3 regions of the Citrobacter sedlakii genome follow, and region 1 is predicted to be linked to each of the others. Evidence: predicted binding sites of a transcription regulator. Region 1 holds the regulator's gene; each other region holds the start of a gene.

What was found. The regulator CRP, encoded in region 1, controls carbon source genes, mostly activating them, when cyclic AMP is high. The targets are predictions, from matches to a motif close to ATGTGANNNNNNTCACAT.
Positions count from the first base shown of each region.
Region 2: a site for CRP is predicted at 3,751-3,768, ahead of JY391_RS03605 (PTS sugar transporter subunit IIC). Genes of this name have one in related genera too.
Region 3: a site for CRP is predicted at 4,538-4,555, ahead of adhE (bifunctional acetaldehyde-CoA/alcohol dehydrogenase). Genes of this name have one in related genera too.

Region 1 covers NZ_CP071070.1:439,362-447,352, reverse strand. Annotated here, with positions in the region: gene JY391_RS02070 (triphosphoribosyl-dephospho-CoA synthase) at 1-689, opposite strand, end outside; gene mdcA (malonate decarboxylase subunit alpha) at 689-2,344, opposite strand; gene JY391_RS02060 (hydrolase) at 2,595-3,617, shown strand; gene JY391_RS02055 (YheU family protein) at 3,614-3,832, shown strand; gene JY391_RS02050 (phosphoribulokinase) at 3,887-4,756, shown strand; gene JY391_RS02045 (OsmC family protein) at 4,824-5,228, opposite strand; gene crp (cAMP-activated global transcriptional regulator CRP) at 5,536-6,168, shown strand; gene JY391_RS02035 (YccS/YhfK family putative transporter) at 6,220-7,991, shown strand, end outside.
Region 2 covers NZ_CP071070.1:758,210-766,200, reverse strand. Annotated here, with positions in the region: gene JY391_RS03620 (DUF1435 domain-containing protein) at 1-107, opposite strand, end outside; gene JY391_RS03615 (GGDEF domain-containing protein) at 313-1,377, shown strand; gene fhuF (siderophore-iron reductase FhuF) at 1,491-2,279, shown strand; gene JY391_RS03605 (PTS sugar transporter subunit IIC) at 2,305-3,654, opposite strand; gene JY391_RS03600 (YbaK/EbsC family protein) at 3,889-4,347, shown strand; gene bglJ (DNA-binding transcriptional activator BglJ) at 4,394-5,026, opposite strand; gene JY391_RS03590 (helix-turn-helix domain-containing protein) at 4,987-5,709, opposite strand; gene JY391_RS03585 (helix-turn-helix domain-containing protein) at 5,960-6,853, opposite strand; gene pobA (4-hydroxybenzoate 3-monooxygenase) at 6,869-7,991, opposite strand, start outside.
Region 3 covers NZ_CP071070.1:2,126,177-2,134,167, forward strand. Annotated here, with positions in the region: gene hns (histone-like nucleoid-structuring protein H-NS) at 1-294, opposite strand, end outside; gene tdk (thymidine kinase) at 894-1,511, shown strand; gene adhE (bifunctional acetaldehyde-CoA/alcohol dehydrogenase) at 1,641-4,316, opposite strand; gene JY391_RS10185 (YchE family NAAT transporter) at 4,793-5,440, shown strand; gene oppA (oligopeptide ABC transporter substrate-binding protein OppA) at 6,191-7,819, shown strand; gene oppB (oligopeptide ABC transporter permease OppB) at 7,939-7,991, shown strand, end outside.

The DNA.
Region 1 (7,991 bases):
GCGCCATTCTGCATGGCGTCAAGCCCCTCCATTCCGGCGCGCGACAGCACGCAGGTATCGGTGAGCGAGGTCATGATTGCCATCAGCGCGTCGAGTCTGGCGTTTGTTTCGCTGCTGCCGTTAAGACGGCTCAGGCGAAGCTGCGGTAGCGCGCGCTGCATGATGTGCGGAAACGCCTGCTGCGCCTCTTCACGCGCGCCGGGCACGCGGTAGCGGTGCGTGGCGCGTAACCCCTTGCTGAACACCTTCGGCGCCGCGTCGTCCGGGAGTTTTGCCAGCCGGGCGGCGGTGTTCGCGACGGCCTGCGCGCTGGCATCACCGCCCAGCATCGCCACCGCGCTCACCAGCAGCCCCAGCGCCCAGATCGCGCCACGGTGGGTGTTCACGCCGTCGGTAGCGGCCATCATCTGCCGCTCTCCGTCGCGACCGAGTCGCCCTATGGTTTGCCTGAGGGCAATATCCGCCGGACGCTGCCAGCTTTGCTGCGCCAGCGCCTGAAACGTGGGAGTCAGGCTGTGCGCGGAGCGCTCCATCAGCGCAAGCGATAAATCGTGGTGCGCGCCGTTCCCCCGACTGTCCACCAGACCGGGTTTCGGGCTTAAACGTGCTTCGTCAATCAGACACTGCGTGGCGGTTCGCGCCAGCCATTCGGCACCGCCTTCAACCTGGATCCGGGGCAGAAGTTTCATTACCAGCTCCGGAATTTCGCAGGTGGGTTGTACAGGCCGCCGGACCACTCAACGAGGTCGGCCACGCTGCCCGCCGCCAGCAGAGAGCGGGTGGCATCGGTGCGGCGAATCCCCATATCTTCCGGATAGACCACTTTGCCGCTCTGGCGCAGTTCCGCCACGCGTTTGGCATCCACGCCCAGACCGATATCGGTGATACCCGCCACGGCGGCGACCATGGCGCGACGCTCTTCCAGATCTTTCGCCCGGTAGAGGTAAGCAATCCCCTCTTCCGTCAGCACGTGGGTCACGTCATCGCCGTAAATCATGACCGGCGCCAGCGGCATGCCGGAGGCTTTCGCGACGTCAACGGCGTCGAGTTTTTCCACGAAGGTGGGTTTAACGCCCGCCTGGAAGGTTTCCACCATCTGCACGACCAGTTTTTTACCGCGCTGCATTGGGTCAGGCTCGGTGATCATATTCAGCCAGGCCGGCGTGGCGTGGCGGCGACCGTGCGGATCGTGGCCCATGTTTGGCGCGCCGCCGAAGCCGGAGAGGCGACCGCGGGTGACGGTTGAGGAGTTAGCGTAGCCATCAACCTGCAGCGTAGAGCCGATAAACATATCGACCGCGTACTGGCCTGCCAGCTGGCAGAAGGCGCGGTTAGACCGCATGGAGCCGTCGGCACCGGTAAAGAACACGTCCGGACGGGCGCGAATGTACTCTTCCATCCCCAGCTCACCGCCGAAGCAGTGTACGCTCTCCACCCAGCCGCTTTCGATTGCCGGGATCAGCGTCGGATGCGGGTTCAGCGTCCAGTGTTTACAGATTTTGCCCTTCAGGCCGAGCTGTTCGCCGTAGGTTGGCAGCAGCAGCTCAATCGCCGCGGTGTTAAAGCCAATCCCGTGGTTGAGGGACTGCACCTGATGTTCCGCGTAGATGCCTTTAATCGCCATCATCGCCATCAGGATGTGTTCCTGTTTAATCAGGCGCGGGTCGCGGGTGAAGAGCGGCTCAATGAAGAACGGCTTGTCGGCCACCACCACGTAATCGATCCACGAGCCCGGAATATCGACGCGCGGCAGATCACACTCGTCGTCCACCAGCTCGTTCACCTGTGCGATGACGATGCCGTCATGGAACGCGGCGGCTTCCACCAGCGCCGGGGTATCTTCGGTACTCGCCCCGGTATAGAGGTTACCTTTACGGTCCGCTTTAAACCCGGCAATCAGCGCCACGTTTGGCGCCAGGTCAACATACAGGCGGGAGTAAAGTTCGATGTAGGTGTGAATCGCACCGATTTCGAGCTGGCCATCTTCCAGCAGCTGCGAAATGCGCAGGCTTTGCGTACCGGAGAAGGAAAAATCCAGCTTGCGGGCGATGCCTTTCTCAAAGATATCCAGATGTTCGCTGCGGCCCACGCTTGGCATGATCATGTGCAGGTCGTGCACTTTTTCGGGATTCACTTCAGCCAGCATGCGGGACAGGAAATCTGCCTGCTTCTGGTTATTGCCTTCTAATACCACGCGGTCACCCGGCGCGATCAGTTTTTCCAGCATCGCGGTCAGGTCTGCGGTAGGCAGTACCTTGCCCTGCACCGGTACGGAAGCCAGACGCCGCTGCTTCTCAGTGCGGCGGGTATTCCAGACGCGTGCGGGTGTTTGCCCAGATAACATTATTAACCTCCTGATTCAGCTAATCATTTTGATTGCTTAACACGCTAATGAGTGTGCGCTCTGGTGAGAAAGTCATCAATTAAGCGTAGAGAGGGATCGTTAGCCTGAGAGTAATAATTGAAGTAACAATTTGTGATGAGGATCAACTACTCCATTCCAGACGCCATCCTGAGCTACGCATTTTTCATAAACACAACAGGCAAGTGGCGGTATAGTAGACGGCTGATAATGAGAGACCATCGCAGCCGTTATGAGCCAAATAACTTCGTCAGACCTTCAACTCACCGCCGTAAACTCGCGTGAATTTCGCCCAATGCGTGGTATTCGTAACCGCCATTTGCAGACCATGCTGCCGCGCCTGATCCGCCGCAAAGTGAATTTTGCCCCCCACTGGCAGCGGCTGGAGTTACCTGACGGTGACTTTGTCGATCTGGCCTGGAGTGAAGATCCGGCGTCCGCGAAACACAAACCTCGTCTGGTCGTCTTTCACGGTCTGGAAGGCAGTCTGAACAGCCCGTATGCCCATGGCCTGATTGAAGCGGCGCAAAAACGCGGCTGGCTTGGGGTGGTAATGCATTTTCGCGGCTGCAGCGGCGAGCCAAACCGCATGAACCGTATTTATCACTCTGGCGAAACCGAAGACGGCGCCTGGTTTCTACACTGGCTGCGTCGCGAATTTGGTCACGCGCCAACCGCGGCGGTGGGCTATTCGCTGGGGGGCAATATGCTGGCCTGCCTGCTGGCAAAAGAAGGGAAAAACATCCCGATAGAGGCTGCGGTGATTGTTTCCGCCCCCTTCGTGCTGGAAGCGTGCAGTTACCATATGGATAAAGGCTTTTCCCGCGTTTATCAGCGTTATCTGCTCAATTTGCTGAAGGCGAACGCGTCGCGCAAACTGGCGGCGTATCCGGGCTCCCTGCCAGTCGATCTTGCGCAGTTGAAATCCCTGCGCCGCATTCGCGAGTTTGACGATCTCATCACCGCCAAAATTCACGGTTTTGCCGACGCTATCGACTATTATCGTCAGTGTAGCGCGATGCCGTTACTCAACCGGATCGCCATCCCGACGCTGATCATCCACGCCAAAGACGATCCGTTTATGGATCATCACGTGATCCCCAAAGCCGACGATTTGCCGCCGCAGGTGGAGTATCAGCTAACGGAACATGGCGGGCACGTTGGGTTTATCGGCGGCACGCTGCGTCGCCCTGAGATGTGGCTGGAGGCGCGTATTCCCGACTGGCTGACAATGTATCTGGAGGTACCAAGATGATGATCCCCTGGCAGGAGCTCTCTCCCGAGACGCTGGACAACTTAATCGAAAGCTTTGTGTTGCGCGAAGGCACCGATTATGGTGAACATGAACGTTCACTTGAGCAAAAGGTCGCCGACGTTAAACGTCAGTTGCAGTGCGGAGAAGCGGTTCTGGTCTGGTCTGAATTGCACGAAACGGTCAACATCATGCCGCGTAAACAGTTCCGCGAATAAGCCTGTATCCTCGGCCGACTATAATAAAAAACCTAACCTACTCATGGAGTTGTTATGTCTGCCAAACATCCGGTGATTGCGGTAACAGGATCCAGCGGCGCGGGGACCACCACCACCAGCCTCGCGTTCCGTAAAATTTTTGCCCAGCTCAACCTGCGCGCGGCCGAGGTGGAAGGCGACAGTTTTCATCGTTATACCCGCCCGGAAATGGACATGGCGATCCGCAAGGCGCGCGATGCCGGACGGCATATCAGCTATTTCGGCCCCGAAGCCAATGACTTCGGCCTGCTGGAACAGACCTTCATTGAATACGGGCAGACGGGCAAAGGCCAGTCGCGCAAATATCTGCATACCTACGACGAAGCCGTACCCTGGAATCAGGTGCCTGGCACCTTCACGCCCTGGCAGCCGCTGCCGGAGCCGACCGACATCCTGTTTTATGAAGGGCTGCACGGCGGCGTGGTGACGCCACAGCATGAGGTGGCGCGCCATGTGGATTTGCTGGTGGGGGTTGTGCCCATCGTCAACCTGGAGTGGATCCAGAAACTGATCCGTGACACCAGCGAGCGTGGACATTCCCGCGAGGCGGTGATGGACTCCGTGGTGCGCTCAATGGACGATTACATCAACTACATCACGCCACAGTTTTCCCGTACCCACATCAACTTCCAGCGGGTCCCGACGGTGGATACCTCAAACCCATTCGCCGCACGCGGCATTCCCTCGCTTGATGAGAGTTTTGTGGTGATACATTTCCGCAATCTCGAAGGCATCGATTTCCCCTGGCTGCTGGCGATGCTGCAAGGTTCGTTTATTTCTCACATCAATACGCTGGTGGTACCGGGCGGCAAAATGGGCCTGGCGATGGAACTGATCATGCTGCCGCTGGTACAGCGCCTGATGGAAGGCAAGAAGATCGAATAAGCCTCAATGGCGGCTGGCCCGATTGTGCCATAAGGCAGTCGAGCGCAGCGCCATCAGGTAAAAATTATCAGGCGGCAATGACTTCATACGAGTGGGTAATATTCACCGCTTTTTCCAGCATCAGCGCCACGGAACAATACTTTTCGGCGGAAAGATCCACCGCCCGCGCCACCGCGGCGTCTTTTAAATCATGCCCCGTCACGATGAAATGCAGATTGATGTGGGTAAACAGGCGCGGCGCTTCTTCACGACGCTCGGAGGTCAGTTTTACTTCGCAATTGGTCACATCCTGACGTCCTTTTTGCAGAATGGAGACCACGTCGATAGCGCTACAGCCGCCCGCGGCCATTAACACCATTTCCATCGGGCTGGGCGCTTTATCTCCCGAATTGCCGTCCATCAGGATCTGGTGTCCGGAAGCTGACTCGCCCAGGAAGGTTAACCCTTCAACCCATTTCACACGCGCTTGCATATTTTTTTACTCCAGTGCGTCAATTTTCCTGACAGATTACGCGTACATAACAATTCTCGCAACGGAAGGCGACCTGCGTCATGCTGAAGCGAGACACCAGGAGACACACGGCTAAAGCTATGCTAAAACAGTCAGGATGCTACAGTAATACATTGACGTACTGCATGTATGCAGAGGACTTCACATTAAAGGCTGCTGTCCGTTATTGACAGCCTCTTCCCAGGAAGCGGGAAGCACATTTTTGCAACCCCAGAGACAGCGCCGTTTTCTGGCTCTGGAGACAGCTTATAACAGAGGATAATCGCGCATGGTGCTTGGCAAACCGCAAACAGACCCGACTCTCGAATGGTTCTTGTCTCATTGCCACATTCATAAGTACCCGTCGAAGAGCACGCTAATTCACCAGGGTGAAAAAGCAGAAACGTTGTACTACATCGTTAAAGGCTCTGTGGCAGTGTTGATTAAAGATGAGGAAGGTAAAGAAATGATCCTTTCTTATCTGAATCAGGGTGATTTTATTGGCGAACTGGGCCTGTTTGAAGAAGGCCAGGAACGTAGCGCATGGGTACGTGCTAAAACTGCATGTGAAGTGGCTGAAATTTCCTACAAGAAATTCCGCCAGTTGATCCAGGTGAACCCGGATATTCTGATGCGTCTCTCTTCCCAGATGGCTCGCCGCCTGCAGGTCACATCAGAGAAAGTCGGTAACCTGGCCTTCCTTGACGTGACCGGTCGTATCGCCCAGACGCTGTTGAACCTGGCGAAACAACCCGATGCAATGACCCACCCGGACGGTATGCAGATCAAAATTACCCGCCAGGAGATTGGCCAGATCGTTGGCTGCTCTCGCGAAACCGTTGGTCGTATCCTGAAGATGCTGGAAGATCAAAACCTGATCTCCGCGCACGGTAAGACCATCGTCGTTTACGGCACTCGTTAATCCCGTCGGAAATGGCGCGTTACCTGGTAGCGCGCTATTTTTGTTTTCCCGATGTGGCGCAGACTGATTTATCACCCTGAGATCAACTACGCACTACGTCAGACGCTGGTGCTCTGTTTGCCCGTGGCCGTCGGCCTGCTGATAGGCCAACTGCATCTGGGCCTGCTTTTCTCCCTCGTTCCCGCCTGCTGTAACATTGCCGGGCTTGATACGCCGCACAAGCGCTTCTTCAAGCGTCTGGTCATTGGCGCCTCGCTGTTTGCCGGGTGTAGCCTGGCGATGCAACTGTTGTTGGCGCAGGCGGTACCGTTACCGCTGATTCTGACCGGGTTGACGCTGCTCCTCGGCGTCACCGCGGAGTTAAGCTCGCTTCACGCCCGTCTGCTTCCCGCTTCGCTGATCGCCGCAATTTTTACCCTCAGTCTGGCGGGAAATATGCCAGTGTGGGAGCCGCTGCTGATCTATGCGCTGGGGACATTGTGGTATGGACTGTTTAACTGGTTCTGGTTCTGGTTGTGGCGCGAACAGCCGCTGCGCGAATCGCTAAGCCTGCTGTATCGCGAACTGGCAGATTACTGCGAAGCGAAATACAGCATGCTGACCCAGCACACCGATCCGGAAAAAGCCCTACCGCCGCTGTTGGTGCGCCAGCAGAAAGCGGTTGACCTGATCACCCAGTGCTACCAGCAAATGCATATGCTGTCGGCGCATCACAATAACGATTACAAACGGATGCTGCGCGCCTTCCAGGAAGCGCTGGATCTGCAAGAACATATCTCGGTCAGCCTGCACCAGCCGGAAGAGGTGCAAAAACTGGTCGAGCGCAGCCACGCCGAACAGGTGATCCGCTGGAACGCGCAAACCGTCGCCACGCGTCTGAGGGTGTTGGCGGATGACATTCTGTACCATCGCCTGCCCACGCGCTTCACCATGCAGAAGCAAATCGGCGCGCTGGAAAAGATCGCCAATCAACATCCGGATAACCCCGTCGGGCAGTTTTGCTACTGGCATTTCAGCCGTATAGCCCGCGTGCTTCGCACCCAGCGTCCGCTCTATGCGCGCGATCTGATGGCGGATAAACAGCGGCGGCTTCCGCTGCTACCGGCGCTGAAAAGCTATCTGTCGCTGAAGTCTCCGGCGCTGCGCAACGCCGGACGCATTAGCGTCATGCTGAGTATCGCCAGCCTGATGGGTACCGCGCTGCACCTGCCGAAGCCGTACTGGATCCTGATGACGGTACTGTTCGTGACGCAAAATGGCTACGGCGCAACGCGCGTACGCATTCTGCACCGTTCGGCCGGAACGCTGGCGGGACTTATCGTCGCGGGCGTGACGCTGCACTTTCATATCCCCGAAGGGTATACGCTGCTTTTAATGCTCTTCGTCACCCTGGTGAGCTATCTGATTATCCGCAAAAACTACGGCTGGGCGACGGTGGGGTTTACCGTCACGGCGGTGTACACCCTGCAACTGTTAACCCTGAACGGCGAACAATTTATCATTCCGCGGTTTGTCGATACGATCATCGGCTGTCTGATCGCCTTCGGCGGCACCGTCTGGCTGTGGCCGCAGTGGCAAAGCGGTCTGTTGCGCAAAAATGCCCACGACGCGCTGGAGGCGGACCAGGAGGCGATCCGCCTGATCCTCAGCGACGATCCGCAGGCGACGCCGCTGGCATACCAACGAATGCGCGTCAACCAGGCCCACAACACGCTGTTTAACTCGCTGAATCAGGCCATGCAGGAACCGGGATTTAATACGCATTATCTGGAAGATATGAAGCTGTGGGTCACCCACAGCCAGTTCATTGTCGAGCATATCAA
Region 2 (7,991 bases), 320 kb from region 1:
GCCAGTCCGGCAATCACGATCCCCGGCAGTAATACTCCCCAACCACTGCCCAGCGCCCGTTGCAACATGGTTTCACCTCTCACACTGATAATGATAACCAATATCATATGATAAACTTTCTCATTTGTCAGCACGCCGTTGCACACCCTGACATCAGCTTTACTTAAGCATTGATGACATGAATTCTTTAAGGTGATAAATTGCGCAGCGGTAAACATAGAAAGCAAATACCTCTTACTTTGAGCGAGCGACTTCTCGCTTTTTTCACGTGGCCTGAACAGTGTAATTGTTAGATAAACAATGAATTAAGACATGACTGCACAATCCTGGCTTTCCCTGCGCGCTAAAAAATATCAGCTCTCTCTCCGTCTGTTTTTGTTTCTTAACGCCGTTTCCGCTTTGTTTGCTATCGCTTATCCGATCTATCAGATTAAAACCGTCTCAGTGCCGGGTATTGTTATTCTGGCGCTGAGCGCGGCCCTCCTCGCGTGGCACGGTAGATACGCCAATCAAAGGATTAATTTACCGATCGTTTCTTTCGCGTTTGGCGGGCTATGGGCGGCGCATATTACGTTGAAATACACCGAGCTCCCGTCTCCGGACGACACTTTCCTGCTGATGGCGCTACTGACTGTTTTATTCATCGGATCTATTTCATTTGCCAATAATATTGTCGCTTTTACGCTTCACTCGCTGCCCTCCGTACTGGTCTGCCTGTGGTTAAACGGCAATGAACAGGGCCTGCGGATCCTCTATTTCCTGGCGTTGCCCATGGCGGGAGTGGCGATTCAGCATGCAATCCAAAAACGTTACGATGATTTCGCCCAGCAGCTGATGTACAAACTGTTGGCGGAAAAAGAGACGTTGAACGACCTCAGCATGCTCGATCCTTTAACGGGGTTATACAACCGGCGGGGACTTCAACACCGTCTGGAGACCCTTCTTGAGACGGATACCGATGAGCATTACGTGTTGCTGATCGATATCGACCATTTCAAAGCCTACAACGACCATTACGGACACATGATGGGCGATCAGGCGCTGATGCGCGTATCCGCGGCTATTCGCGACGCCGTACGTTCGCGTGATGTGGTTGCTCGCTTTGGCGGCGAGGAATTTATGGTGTTGCTGACGGCAGCCGATCCGCAGCAGGCGCATGCCGCCGCTGAGCGTATTCGTCAAAGTGTGTATGACCTTAAGATCCCACACATGTTTAATGAAAGCGTCGCGACCAACGTCACGATCAGTATCGGTATCGCGCCGCTGACAGGCAGAGAGATCGAAAGCGCCATTAGCAGTGCGGACAAAGCGCTTTATAAAGCCAAGCATCTGGGACGTAACCATATTTTAGCCAGCAGCGATCCCGGTATCGCCTGACGCGGTATGGTGTAATCGTGCGGCGTGAGAAGCAAGCCTGACAAAGCGCTTGCTATCGGTTATGCCTATAGCTAGGATTAGCAATCATTATCATTTAGATTATTATCCAGACTATGGCTTATCGTTCCGCATCCGTCATTGATAACGTCATCTGGCGAGCGCCTCTGCAGCCGCAGCGCCCTTCGCTGGCGGAGGCCGTACGCGCAACTATCGCCCAGACACGCGAACACCTGCTGGATTTCATTCGTCTGGACGAACCTGCTCCCCAGTCTGCTATGACTCTGGCGCAATGGTGTCGACCAAATGAGCTGCAGTCATTGCTGGCGGTCTATTCCGACCATATTTATCGCAACCAGCCCACGCAGCCGCGAGAAAACAAGCCACTGCTATCGCTGTGGGCGCAGTGGTATATCGGTTTGATGGTGCCGCCGCTGATGCTTGCCTTATTAACGCAGGAAACGGCCATTGATGTTTCTCCCGAGCATGTGCACGTGGAGTTTCATGAAACGGGTCGCGCCGCGTGCTTCTGGATTGACGTTCATCCGGATCGTCAGGCGACGGAATGCTCTCCACAGATGCGCATTGAAATCCTGATCAAACAGGCGTTAACGCCTGTCGTCCAGGCTCTTGAGGCCACGGGCGAAATTAACGGTAAACTCATCTGGAGCAATACCGGTTACCTTATTCACTGGTACCTCAACGAGATGAAACCGCTGCTTGGCGAAGAGTTACTTCACGCGCTTCGCCATGCCTGCTTCTTCGAAAAACAGCTTTCCTGCGGCACTGATAACCCACTCTGGCGGACCGTTGTCCCGCGCGAAGGCGTACTGGTACGCCGCACGTGCTGCCAACGTTACCGCCTGCCCGACGTGCAGCAATGCGGCGACTGCACGCTGAAATAAGCCGGGAGCTTTCGCTCCCGGACCGTTATAACGCAATCTGCTCGCTTTCGGCGTCAGTTCGCTGCGCTTCTTCCGCTTCCTGCGCCAGTAACTGCTTCTCATATACCTTAAAGAAGGGGAAGTAGATAATGGCGGAGACCAGCGCCAACAGCACCACCAGGATCGCCGCGCGATAATCCCAGCCTAATGCCCATGCCGCCCCCACCGGCGCTGGCGCCGTCCACGGCACCACCGAAATAACCCGACCAATCAGATCAAACTGCATGGCTGCCCATGCGATGATGGCGTTGACCATGGGCGCCAGCAGAAAAGGAATGAAGAACACTGGATTCATCACGATGGGCGTACCAAATATCACCGGTTCGTTGATATTGAAGATGCTGGGTACCACGCTTAAGCGACCAATCGAACGCAGATGTACGGAACGGCTGCGAAGGTAACAAATCACCAGCCCCATCGTCGCTCCTGAACCGCCAATGACAATGAAGAAGGTCCAGAACGCCTCCATAAAAATGTGCGGTAACGGCGCGCCCTGCGCCAGCGCCGTCTGGTTCATGCCGAGATTGGTCAGCCAGAACATTTGCAGCATCCCGGAGACGATCGCCGCGCCATGGATGCCCGCAAACCACAGCAGATGCCCAATCAGCACCGCCAATAAAATTGCCGGCAACGAATCGGCTGCCGAAACCAGGGGTTTAAAGATGGCCATGATCGCCTGCGGGATCAACATGTCGAACTGCGCCTGGATCAGCAAGCTGAGTGGATACAACGTCAACACAACGACCAGCACGGGGATCAACAGATCGAAGGAGTTTTTGATCATCGGCGGCACCTGATCCGGTAAGCGAATACCGATGTTATGCGTCTTCAGAAAACGCATCATCTCAACGCAATAAATCGCCACCAGAATCGCCGTAAAAATACCTGTACCGCCAAGACTGTCAACCGGCAACGTCCCCTTCGTTTTTGGCGCAGCGATCAATAAAAAAGCCATAATCGCCAACATTGCGCACATAAAGGGATCAAGCTGATGTGACTTCGCATAGTGTTTTCCGAGGTTGTACGCAATCGCCGCGCAGATGTAGATAGACATGATCCCCATCGTCATATCGAACGGGGTAAGGATTTGTCCTTCAAACTGCTTTGCCAGATCCAACCAGCCTCTGGCAAAACCCCAGGTGGTGTCGGGGGAAAACGGCGGATAGGCGAAAACCAACAGAAACGATCCAACAATCATAAACGGCATCGCAGAAATAAAGCCGTCGCGAATAGCCATGACATGACGTTGTGAGGAAATACGCCCTGCGACAGGGCTGACGTAGTTTTCGACGAACCGGAAAATCACATTAAAGACTGCATGGTTGGTAGATTTCATAAGTGGCTCTTTTTATGTGATACAGAGGAAGTGACAACTGCAGTATTAATCGCCCTTTCCTGTACTGCAACCGGTTACGGTAACCGGTTTCCGTGAATGTGAAGAGGATCGAAAAAACGTCTATGTTACTGGTTTGTTACATTAAAATATTTACAGCGGCGCCTGTCTTATGACAAATTACGCCAGCGGTTTTGCACACACTGGAAAACCGTCGAATGGTGTCAGGAGAAAAGAATGAGTTTGCAATCCGTACGGCAGTTTCTGGCCGAACATGCGCCCGATATTGAAATCATTGAATTAGACCAAAGCACCGCCACGGTTGATCTCGCGGCAAAAGCGCACAATGTGCAACCGGGACAGATCGCAAAAACCCTGTCGCTAAAAGTCAAAGACACGATCGTACTGATCGTCGCGAAAGGCGACGCGCGACTGGACAATAAAAAACTTAAAAGTACCTTTGGCGCGAAGGCCCGAATGCTCAGTTGTGATGAAGTGGTGAACGCGACGGGTCACCCGGTTGGCGGCGTTTGCCCGTTTGGCCTGGAGACGCCGTTACCGGTTTATTGTGATGTGTCGCTAAAGACGTATACCGAAGTGCTTCCCGCCGCTGGCGCAATCCATAGCGCTATCCGCATTTCACCAGAACGGATGGCTGAACTGACCTCAGCGACCTGGGTGGATGTCTGCCAGTGAAGGTCAACCGTGCGCATTACTCTTAAGAGAAGCGCGATTCCCGCGCCTACAGCAGAATATCCGCCGCGTTCAGCAAACCGGCGTCCGAACTGACGCCCAGTTTCGACATCACATTAAATTTATGCGCCCGAATGGTTTTAATATTTCGCTCAAGCTCAACGGCGATTTCAGGCATAGAGTAACCGTGGGACATAAAACGCAAAATTTCACGCTCAGTAGGGCTGAGCATCCGGCTCTGTGTGAGATACCAGAGATTATGATTACTTTCATTAATTCGGCGGGTACCGCTAAGCGCCGTAAATAATGCTTCCTGTAATACCGGCAGCGACGCCTCTTTACTGAGAACGCCGTCCAGCGGCGACGGCGACAGCGCGCCGATTAATCGCGCTTCGACGTTATCATCGGCAATCACCAGACGTCGCATACGGGGAAAATTGGTGGCCAGTTCAGCCAGACACATTAACCCCATCCGGCGATCTTTTCTGATTGAAGAAAGCGAGAAAATAACGGCAGAAAATGTCGTTGTGTTCATCGCCTGTAGAAATTCATCTCGTGTCGAGTAAAGGTGCAGTTTATAGTGATATTCAGTATTTGTTTTAAATAAATCCTGAATACCAATACCGCTCATAACACATTTTTCTATGAGTGCGACATTTCCCGCATAGCTTCGGTTTTCCATTCTGGCGTATCTCCATATACAGAAGGTAAATTCAGCTCTCTCGCTCCTTGAGAACTGTTAATCCAGGCGTACATCTCAGCGTTGCTGTTGATTGATAAACGGCGCATCGCGCTATTTTTCTGGGCGCTGATGGTTTTATTACTTTTCTTTAGCAGCATCGCGATCTGATTGATGCCCCATCCCTTGCCTAACAAGCGCAGCACTTTTCGCTCGGAGAGCGTTAAAATAATAGAACGCGAACCAAATTCCGCGTGCTCGACGTGTTCTGGCGACAGCAACGTTTTGCTCACGCTGTCAGGATGTTTGCTGCCTGCACGCAAGGTGTTGACCAGGTTTTCAATCGGTTCCACATCGGACAGCAGCGTACTGGATGGGCACATTAGCAATTCCACCGCCTGCGGATACCAGGCGCGTGAGACGAGAAAAACCCAATGAATATCGCGATACTGAGAGATCAGGGTGGAGAACTGTTCACAGATAGTGCGCGGATGGCGGCACTCTCCGGTAAGATCGGCGATGACAACGTTAGAACGACGAAGTTGTAATAACGTAAGTTCGTCGACAGCGCGACAGGTGGAGACATCATATTCCGGGAAATGCCGATGCATCACCCCATTCAGTCCAGCCTGAATGACCGGTACTTTGCTGATAATAATTCCGTTTTTGCAGCATCCTGGCAACATATATCCTCCACATCCCATAGCCGTTATCGCCCTGTTATTTTTGCAATTTGCGCAGAAAAACATTATTCAACGCAATACAAATAAACATAACAATAATCAGTATGAATTGTTAATCCCTGGTTTTCTTTCAGAATTCATATGGGCGATTATACAACTATCCACGTAGTATAATGCAATCCTGCCCCGTCAATATTTAACCATAAATCCAGAATGAGACATTAAAATATTCTTAAATTATAAATTAGCATTACTAATCCTTTTTGAGATAACGGATTTGTTTCATTAATTCACGAAATGCTTTAGGCGACATATTTTCATTTTTTTTAAAGAAACGCGAAAAGTAAGTCACATCGCTAAACCCCAGGTAATCTGAGATCTGGTTGATGGTCATGCTGGTATATTGCAGACTGCGTTTGGCTTCCAGCATGATGCGCTGATGCACGACGATTAATGCACTGCAATTATGAAATTCACGGCATAACTGATTAAGGTAATTCGCAGAGAGTCCCACCCGACGCGCATATTCCCCCAGCGGCAGGTGCTCGCGATAATGACTTTCGATCTGGCGCGCAAAAAGACGCATTGCGCTACGTCTGCGCGCCAGTTTGTCGTCCTGTTGTATTGCCGGTCGATGTTGCCGACGCAGCCAGACCAGTAGCGCGCTCAGCAAGGCAAACAGCATCATTTCCCGCGCCTCATGATCCGTCTGGTATTCCTTACGTAACGCCGAAAACAGGCTGTGAATATGGCCACGGGAGTGTCCCACCGGCACGCACTGCGGGGCGCTGAGCAAAGAGAGCGGCTGTGGAAACTGCGCCTCCAGGCGGCTTATCAGCGGCAGGGCAAGCGAGAGCACATAGCCCTGGGTTCCCGGTGAGAAACGAAAGCCATGCACGCACAGCGCAGGCACCACCTGCAGGCAGGGCTCCCGCATGAGCGTCGAGAGTCCTTCAACCTCGATCGTCGCCTCCCCCCGGTGCAAATAGAGAAGCTGGACAATCTCGGCGTGCTGGTGCACCCGGATGTGCCATTCATGCAGGCTGCTGCGCTGATGGATCGACTCACAGTGCAGCAATTCCGGCGTCGGCCACCCCTGTTGTTCGCCATACAGTTTGAAAACGGGAACCCCATCAGTGAATGGCATCTTCTCTCCTTCTCGTTAACCCACTTTTTCGTATGGCAGCCCGACGTAGTTTTCCGCAATGGTCGTCAGTCCGGCGACAGACCCAAGATAATATTGCCGATCCGCCTCCTGCATCTTGCGGTCGAAATCGCTCTTGTCCTGAAAATCATGCAGCAGGTGAGTCATAAACCAACTGAATCTTTCCCCTTTCCAGACCCGGTTAAGGGCCAGGCGTGAATAGCTTGCCAGCAGGTCGCCCCGCCCATGCTGGTAATATTGCGTCAGAATACGCCATAAATAGTTCACATCCGAGGCGGCAAGATTCAGGCCCTTCGCCCCGGTGGGCGGAACGATATGCGCCGCGTCGCCAACCAGGAACAGCCGACCATACTGCATTGGTTCCACGACGTAGCTGCGTAGCGGCGCGATACTTTTTTCCAGTGAGTGACCCGTCACTACCTTTTGCGCTAATCCGTCCGGCAGCCGCCGTTTGAGTTCGTCCCAAAAGCGCTCATCGCTCCAGGCCTCAACCTGCTCGCTAAGCGGCACCTGCAAATAGTAACGGCTTCTTGTTAGTGAGCGCTGACTACAGAGCACGAACCCGCGTTCATGATGGGCGTAAATCAGCTCCGGATTCACCGGTGGCGTGTCGGAGAGCAGCCCCAGCCAACCAAAAGGCCAAAGACTTTCATACTCGCGGATCGCCTCGCGCGGAATACTTTGCCGCGAGACGCCGTGAAAGCCATCGCAACCGGCGATGAAGTCACAATCCACACGACACTTCTCCCCCTCCTTTTCAAACGTGACGTACGGGCGATCGCTTTTGGCGTCGTGAATGTCTACCTGCTGCACGCCATAAATCGTGGGCGCTCCACATTCGCCACGTTCCTGCATTAAGTCCCGCGTGACTTCCGTTTGGCCGTAAACCATCACGCTTTTTCCACCGGTTAATTCGCTCAGCGCCACGGGGATACGTTTACCGTCGAAGATAAACTCAACGCCATGATGTACCAGCCCTTCATTGTCCATGCGTCGGGCGGCTCCCGCTTCGCGCAAAAGATCTACGGTCCCGCTTTCCAGAATGCCCGCGCGGATCCGGCCAAGCACATACTCCGGCGTCTGGCGTTCAATGATAAGCGTGCGGATCCCCGCCTTATGC
Region 3 (7,991 bases), 1.7 Mb from region 1:
GCTATATTTAGCCGGACGTGCTGCACGTTTAGCTTTAGTGCCGGATTTAACCGCAGCCATGCTATTCAGCAGTTCATTCGGGTCAATGCCATCAGCAATCAGCATTTCGCGGTATTGCTGCAGTTTACGAGTGCGTTCTTCAACTTCAGCCGCTGCCGCGCTTTCTTCTTCACGACGCTCGTTAACAACAACTTCTAATTTTTCCAGCATTTCTTCCAGCGTTTCCAGGGTGCATTCTCTTGCCTGCGCACGAAGAGTACGGATGTTGTTCAGAATTTTAAGTGCTTCGCTCATTTTAGTAATCTCAAACTTATATTGGGGTGGTTTGTTGAGCTAATAATAGAGCGTTAAATTCAGATGTGCAATAGCCAGGAATGTAAGGAATTCAAAATTGCGCTTTATTTTTTGCCCCCAATTAATATCCGAACTTAAAATTTTCTTGAAGGAACGCACAAAAAAGAGCTTATTGGCAGAGCGGTTACTCCTTTTTTTACCCGACGGCGGACGGATTCAGCTCACATTTTATGTGGCGAAATAGTTACGCATTTCAGTGATTTCAACCTTTTGTATTAGTTTCCCACGGGGCTATACGCTATTACTTTGCAAGAGTTATGTAGAACAGTAACAATAAGTACAGGGTTTCCATTTAGCTGGCGTTGATAAGCGCTATTGATGTATATCGCGTCTGCAATATCGCAACAATGGGATTTGTCGCCTGATGTTTGTTCAATTGTTAATTCGTATTTTCCTTACGGTCGCCGTCGCAACGTGAACGCGCGGAAGGCGGAAGCGTGCATTCCGCCACCCGTTAACGCGCTATCCGGCGCTGAACAACGGGAAATTATGGTACACTCGGCCCCGTCTTTATTCACTCTGGTGAGGGTCTGTGGCCGATGGCGCAGCTATATTTCTACTATTCAGCAATGAATGCAGGTAAGTCGACTGCCTTACTGCAATCTTCCTACAATTATCAGGAACGTGGGATGCGCACCGTCGTATATACCGCGGAAATAGACGACCGTTTTGGCGCAGGAAAAGTCAGTTCGCGTATAGGGTTGTCATCTCCTGCCAAATTGTTTAATCAACAGTCATCTTTGTATGCAGAGATTGCCGCTGATAATGCGCGCGAGCCGATACACTGTGTGCTGGTTGATGAATGTCAGTTTTTAACTCGCCAGCAGGTTTATGAATTATCGGAAGTTGTTGACCAACTCGACATTCCGGTGCTGTGTTACGGCTTGCGCACCGATTTTCGCGGTGAACTGTTTACGGGCAGTCAGTATCTGCTTGCATGGTCAGATAAGCTGGTTGAATTAAAAACGATCTGCTTCTGTGGTCGTAAGGCGAGTAGGGTATTACGCCTTGACCAGGCAGGCAGACCGTATAATGAAGGGGAGCAGGTGGTGATTGGCGGCAATGAGCGCTATGTCTCCGTTTGCCGTAAGCATTATAAAGAGGCGCTGGAAGAAGGCTCTCTGACGGCGATACAGGAACGTCACTGTCACCGTTAAGCTGCCCGCAGAGGGCGACTGAGAAGCCCTGACGGCATTCTTGTGAGCATAGCGTGTGCAGTAGTGGATCAGCCATAAAAAAGCGGCCTCATTAGAGGCCGCTTTTAGTATGCTTTCGCAGAACCGCAATTAGGCGGATTTCTTCGCTTTTTTGTCAGCTTTTGGAGCCACAACGGCTTCAGCTTTTGCGGTTACGCCTTCGCTGAACTCACGACCGTAGTAGGTATCCAGCAGAATCTGTTTCAGCTCGGAGATCAGCGGGTAGCGCGGGTTAGCGCCGGTGCACTGGTCGTCGAAGGCATCTTCAGACAGCTTGTCAACGTGAGCCAGGAAGTCTGCTTCCTGAACGCCGGCTTCGCGGATAGACTTCGGAATACCCAGTTCAGCTTTCAGGCTTTCCAGCCAGGCCAACAGTTTCTCGATCTTCGCCGCAGTACGGTCGCCCGGTGCGCTCAGACCCAGATGGTCAGCGATTTCAGCATAACGACGACGCGCCTGCGGACGGTCGTACTGGCTGAATGCCGTCTGCTTGGTCGGGTTGTCGTTGGCGTTATAACGGATAACGTTGCTGATCAACAGGGCGTTCGCCAGACCGTGTGGAATGTGGAACTGGGAGCCCAGTTTGTGCGCCATGGAGTGGCACACGCCGAGGAAGGCGTTAGCAAACGCGATACCGGCAATGGTCGCGGCGCTATGTACGCGTTCACGGGCAACCGGGTTTTTCGAACCTTCGTTGTAAGACGCCGGCAGGTTTTCTTTCAGCAGTTTCAGCGCCTGAAGCGCCTGACCGTCAGAGAACTCAGACGCCAGCACGGATACGTAGGCTTCCAGGGCGTGAGTCACCGCATCCAGACCACCGAACGCACACAGTGACTTCGGCATATCCATCACCAGGTTAGCGTCGACAATCGCCATATCCGGCGTCAGCGCGTAGTCTGCCAGCGGATATTTCTGACCGGTCGCGTCGTCGGTTACCACCGCAAACGGCGTCACTTCTGAACCGGTACCGGACGTGGTGGTGACGGCGATCATTTTCGCTTTCACACCCATTTTCGGGAACTTATAGATACGTTTACGGATATCCATAAAGCGCAGCGCCAGTTCTTCGAAGTGGGTTTCCGGATGTTCGTACATCACCCACATGATTTTCGCCGCATCCATCGGGGAGCCGCCGCCCAGCGCGATGATCACGTCTGGTTTGAAGGAGTTGGCCAGTTCAGCGCCTTTACGTACAACGCTCAGGGTTGGGTCAGCTTCCACTTCAAAGAACACTTCGGTTTCAACGCCAGCCGCTTTCAGCACAGAAGTGATCTGGTCTGCATAGCCGTTGTTGAACAGGAAGCGGTCGGTCACGATGAGCGCACGTTTGTGGCCATCGGTAATCACTTCATCCAGCGCGATCGGCAGGGAGCCACGGCGGAAGTAGATAGATTTCGGAAGTTTGTGCCACAACATGTTTTCAGCTCGCTTAGCAACGGTTTTCTTGTTGATCAGGTGTTTTGGACCAACGTTTTCAGAGATGGAGTTACCACCCCATGAACCACAACCCAGCGTCAGGGACGGTGCGAGTTTAAAGTTGTACAGATCGCCGATACCGCCCTGAGAAGCCGGGGTGTTGATCAGGATACGGGCGGTTTTCATCATCTGACCGAAGTAAGCGACGCGTTCCGGCTGGTTGTCCTGGTCGGTGTACAGGCAGGAGGTATGACCGATACCGCCCATTGCCACCAGCTTCTCGGCTTTGTCCACCGCATCTTCGAAATCTTTCGCGCGGTACATTGCCAGGGTCGGGGACAGTTTTTCGTGTGCGAACGGCTCGCTTTCGTCAACCACTTTGACTTCGCCAATCAGGATTTTGGTGGTTGCCGGTACGGAGAAGCCTGCCAGTTCAGCGATTTTATACGCTGGCTGACCTACGATAGCGGCGTTCAGCGCGCCATTTTTCAGGATAACGTCCTGAACGGCTTTCAGCTCTTTGCCCTGCAGCATGTAGCCGCCGTGGCTGGCGAAGCGTTCGCGAACCGCATCATAAACAGAATCAACAACAACGACTGACTGCTCAGACGCACAGATAACGCCGTTATCAAAGGTTTTGGACATCAGCACGGACGCAACGGCACGTTTGATGTCGGCGGTTTCGTCGATAACAACAGGCGTGTTACCCGCGCCCACGCCGATGGCTGGTTTACCGGAGCTGTAGGCCGCTTTCACCATACCCGGACCGCCGGTCGCGAGGATCAGGTTGATGTCCGGGTGGTGCATCAGGGCGTTGGACAGCTCTACCGAAGGCTGGTCGATCCAGCCGATCAGATCTTTTGGCGCACCGGCAGCGATGGCCGCCTGCAGTACGATATCCGCCGCTTTGTTGGTGGCGTCTTTGGCACGCGGGTGCGGAGAGAAGATGATGGCGTTACGGGTCTTCAGGCTGATCAGCGATTTGAAGATAGCTGTGGAGGTTGGGTTAGTGGTCGGTACGATACCGCAGATGATACCGATCGGTTCAGCGATGGTAATCGTCCCGAAAGTGTCGTCTTCTGACAGCACACCGCAGGTCTTTTCATCTTTATAGGCATTGTAGATGTATTCGGAAGCAAAGTGGTTTTTGATCACTTTATCTTCAACGATACCCATGCCGGATTCGGCTACGGCCATTTTGGCGAGGGGGATACGGGCATCTGCGGCTGCCAGAGCGGCGGCGCGGAAGATTTTGTCGACCTGTTCTTGAGTGAAACTGGCATATTCACGCTGGGCTTTTTTGACGCGCTCGACGAGTGCGTTAAGTTCAGCGACATTAGTAACAGCCATAATGCTCTCCTGATAATGTTAAACTTTTTTAGTAAATCATCTGCGCGATACGTGAGTATAGACAGAGGGCATAAGTTTGTATAACAACCGAAAAATCAAATGGTTACTTAACGTCCAGTTCGCTCTGATTTACTAAAAGAGCTTATACGTCAGCGTCATCTAACTCTAACGCGTTACTTCCAGGTGGCGTAAGCAAGGTTACTCACTTCTGGGTAGCGATTACGTGATCCAGATCAAAATTTCGCAAAGCTGACACCTTTCAGCAGGGCATTTTAGCGCTAAACGTTAAGTGTTGATTAATTGTATAGGTGAATGCTCTTTAAGTTAGCATAATTAATACATATTAATAACACTCAGGAAAGGGAGCAATTTTGCGTGAAGCAGGTGAAAAGTGCTGTGAAAAGGCGTATCTTCAGCACGGTTTTTACCCTTTACTCTTTGATTAACTTTATACGGCTAACGCTGCGGAGCTAACCGTGACTCAAACGCTGTTTGATTTTCCTGTTTATTTTAAATTTTTCATAGGGTTATTTGCGTTAGTGAACCCAGTCGGGATTATCCCCGTCTTTATCAGCATGACCAGCTACCAGACGGCGGCGGCACGTAATAAGACCAACCTGACGGCGAACCTGTCCGTTGCCATCATTTTGTGGACCTCTTTGTTCCTTGGCGATGGCATTCTCCAGGTCTTTGGCATTTCTATCGACTCATTCCGTATTGCTGGCGGCATTCTGGTCGTGACCATCGCCATGTCGATGATCAGCGGTAAGCTGGGGGAAGATAAACAGAACAAACAGGAAAAATCAGAAACGGCGATTCGGGAAAGCGTGGGCGTAGTGCCGCTGGCGCTGCCGTTAATGGCGGGGCCGGGGGCGATCAGTTCCACTATCGTCTGGGGAACCCGCTACCATAGCCTGATGTATTTGTTTGGCTTCTTTATTGCCATTGCGCTCTTCGCGCTTTGCTGCTGGGGATTGTTTCGCATGGCGCCGTGGCTGGTGCGCGTCCTCGGGCAAACCGGAATTAACGTGATTACGCGTATTATGGGTCTGCTGCTCATGGCGTTGGGCATCGAATTTATCGTTACCGGTATTAAGGCGATATTCCCCGGTCTGTTAAGTTAATACCTTTCAAATGAAAGAATAGGCGGAGCATTAATGGCTCCGTTTTTCTCCCGTCATTATTTTCACTTTCCGTTGCGCTTGTACTGCAGTCGTTCGTCTGCGGTATAGATACCATTTATTTATTGCATTGATTTAGCAGAGATTCTCTACAAAAGGCTGGTGCACAAGGTGTAAATTTTTTCACATCACAATCCGGGACTTGATGAAGGATTATTGAAATGTTATTAGTTATTTCAATGACCTCTCAGATGAATGTGCTAAATAATAAACAATTGTTAATTTTTTGTGCATTTGAGTTCATGGGTGAAAGCGCAGGATGTCAAAATCAGTTAATTATAGATTACATGTTATTTAACAGTAAGTTATGCGTTAATTCGCGGTTTTGATGCGTTCTGTTGGGGCGGTTTTTTTTCTACAAAAGAGAATTGCTTAACAAATCTGTAAATTGTATTGGCGGACGAGAAACGCATTTGTTACTTTCCGACACTCTATTTCTCAGCAGAATGTGCGTTGATGAGAATTAATATCAACACGCTTTTTGCCCGAATACGGCGCGCGTTTCTGACAGGGTAAGCGCGCAAAAAGAATCGACGTAAGGCGGTCGTTCGAATCGCCAGAATAAATAAAGTCGGTGATAGCAGGCAGTAAAGCACCTGACAGCAGAAAGTCTCCGGGGCTGATCAGGGATCCTTAGCGGGATTAACAGGCTGGTAATAAAACCAGTAATTATAATGAGGGAGTACAAACACAATGACCAACACGAAAAAAAGTTTAGTGGCCGCAGGGGTTCTCTCTGCGCTCCTCGCCGGAAATGCGGCAATGGCTGCGGTCGTTCCCGCAGGCGTTCAGCTGGCGGAAAAGCAAACGCTGGTGCGCAATAATGGCTCGGAAGTTCAGTCTCTCGATCCGCATAAAATCGAAGGGGTACCGGAATCCAACATCAGCCGCGACCTGTTCGAAGGGCTGATAATAAGCGACGTAGAGGGCAAACCCTCTCCCGGCGTGGCGGAAAAGTGGGACAATAAAGACTTTAAAGTCTGGACGTTCCATCTGCGTAAAGATGCAAAATGGTCCGACGGCTCCCCAGTGACCGCTCAGGATTTCGTTTATAGCTGGCAGCGTCTGGCCGATCCCAACACCGCTTCGCCTTATGCCAGTTATCTGCAGTACGGACATATCGTGAATATTGACGATATCGTCGCCGGTAAAAAACCGGTGACCGATCTGGGCGTTAAAGCCCTCGACGATCATACTTTTGAAGTGACGCTGAGCGAGCCGGTGCCTTATTTCTATAAGCTGCTGGTGCACTCGTCCGTTTCTCCGGTACCGAAGGCGGTGGTTGAAAAATTCGGTGATAAGTGGACGCAGCCAGCGAATATAGTCAGTAACGGCGCTTACAAACTGAAGGACTGGGTGGTTAACGAGCGTATCGTCCTTGAGCGTAACCCCCAATACTGGGATAACGCCAAAACCGTTATTAATCAGGTCACCTACCTGCCGATCTCCTCAGAAGTCACTGATGTTAACCGCTACCGTAGCGGTGAAATCGACATGACCTACAACAACATGCCGATTGAACTGTTTCAGAAGCTGAAGAAAGAGATCCCGAACGAAGTACACGTTGACCCGTATTTGTGCACCTACTATTACGAAATCAATAACCAGAAAGCCCCGTTTACGGATGTGCGCGTGCGTACCGCGCTCAAGCTGGCGCTGGATCGCGATATCATCGTCAACAAAGTGAAAAACCAGGGTGACTTGCCAGCCTACAGCTTTACGCCGCCGTATACCGACGGGGCGAAACTGGTGGAGCCGGAATGGTTTGGCTGGACGCAGGAAAAACGTAACGAAGAAGCGAAAAAACTACTGGCTGAAGCCGGTTATACCGCCGATAAACCGCTGACCTTTAACTTGCTGTACAACACCTCCGATCTCCATAAGAAACTGGCCATTGCCGCCGCGTCTATCTGGAAGAAAAATTTAGGCGTCAACGTGAAACTGGAAAATCAGGAGTGGAAAACCTTCCTGGATACGCGTCATCAGGGGAATTATGACGTTTCCCGCGCCGCCTGGTGTGCGGATTACAACGAGCCGACCTCTTTCCTGAATATGGTGCTGTCTGACAGTTCGAACAACACCACGCATTATAAGAGCCCGGCGTTTGACAAGATCATTGCCGATACGCTGAATGCACAAGATGACGCGCAGCGTGCTGAACTTTATGCTCAAGCCGAGCAGCAGTTGGATAAAGACTCTGCAATAGTGCCGGTGTTCTATTATGTCAACGCTCGCCTGGTTAAACCGTGGGTAGGGGGTTACACCGGTAAAGACCCGATGGATAATATTCACGTTAAAGACTTGTATATTATCAAGCATTAATGGCAAAGGGTGGGGCAGAATAGCGTGCCCCACTGTGTCTTTTATCGTCGACTATTACTACCTCGCTGCACACGTTCAGCATGGCGAGGTATAAAGGCACACGCCAGAAGGTACGGGCAATGTTGAAATTTATCTTACGCCGCTGTCTGGAAGCGATTCCGACGCTATTTAT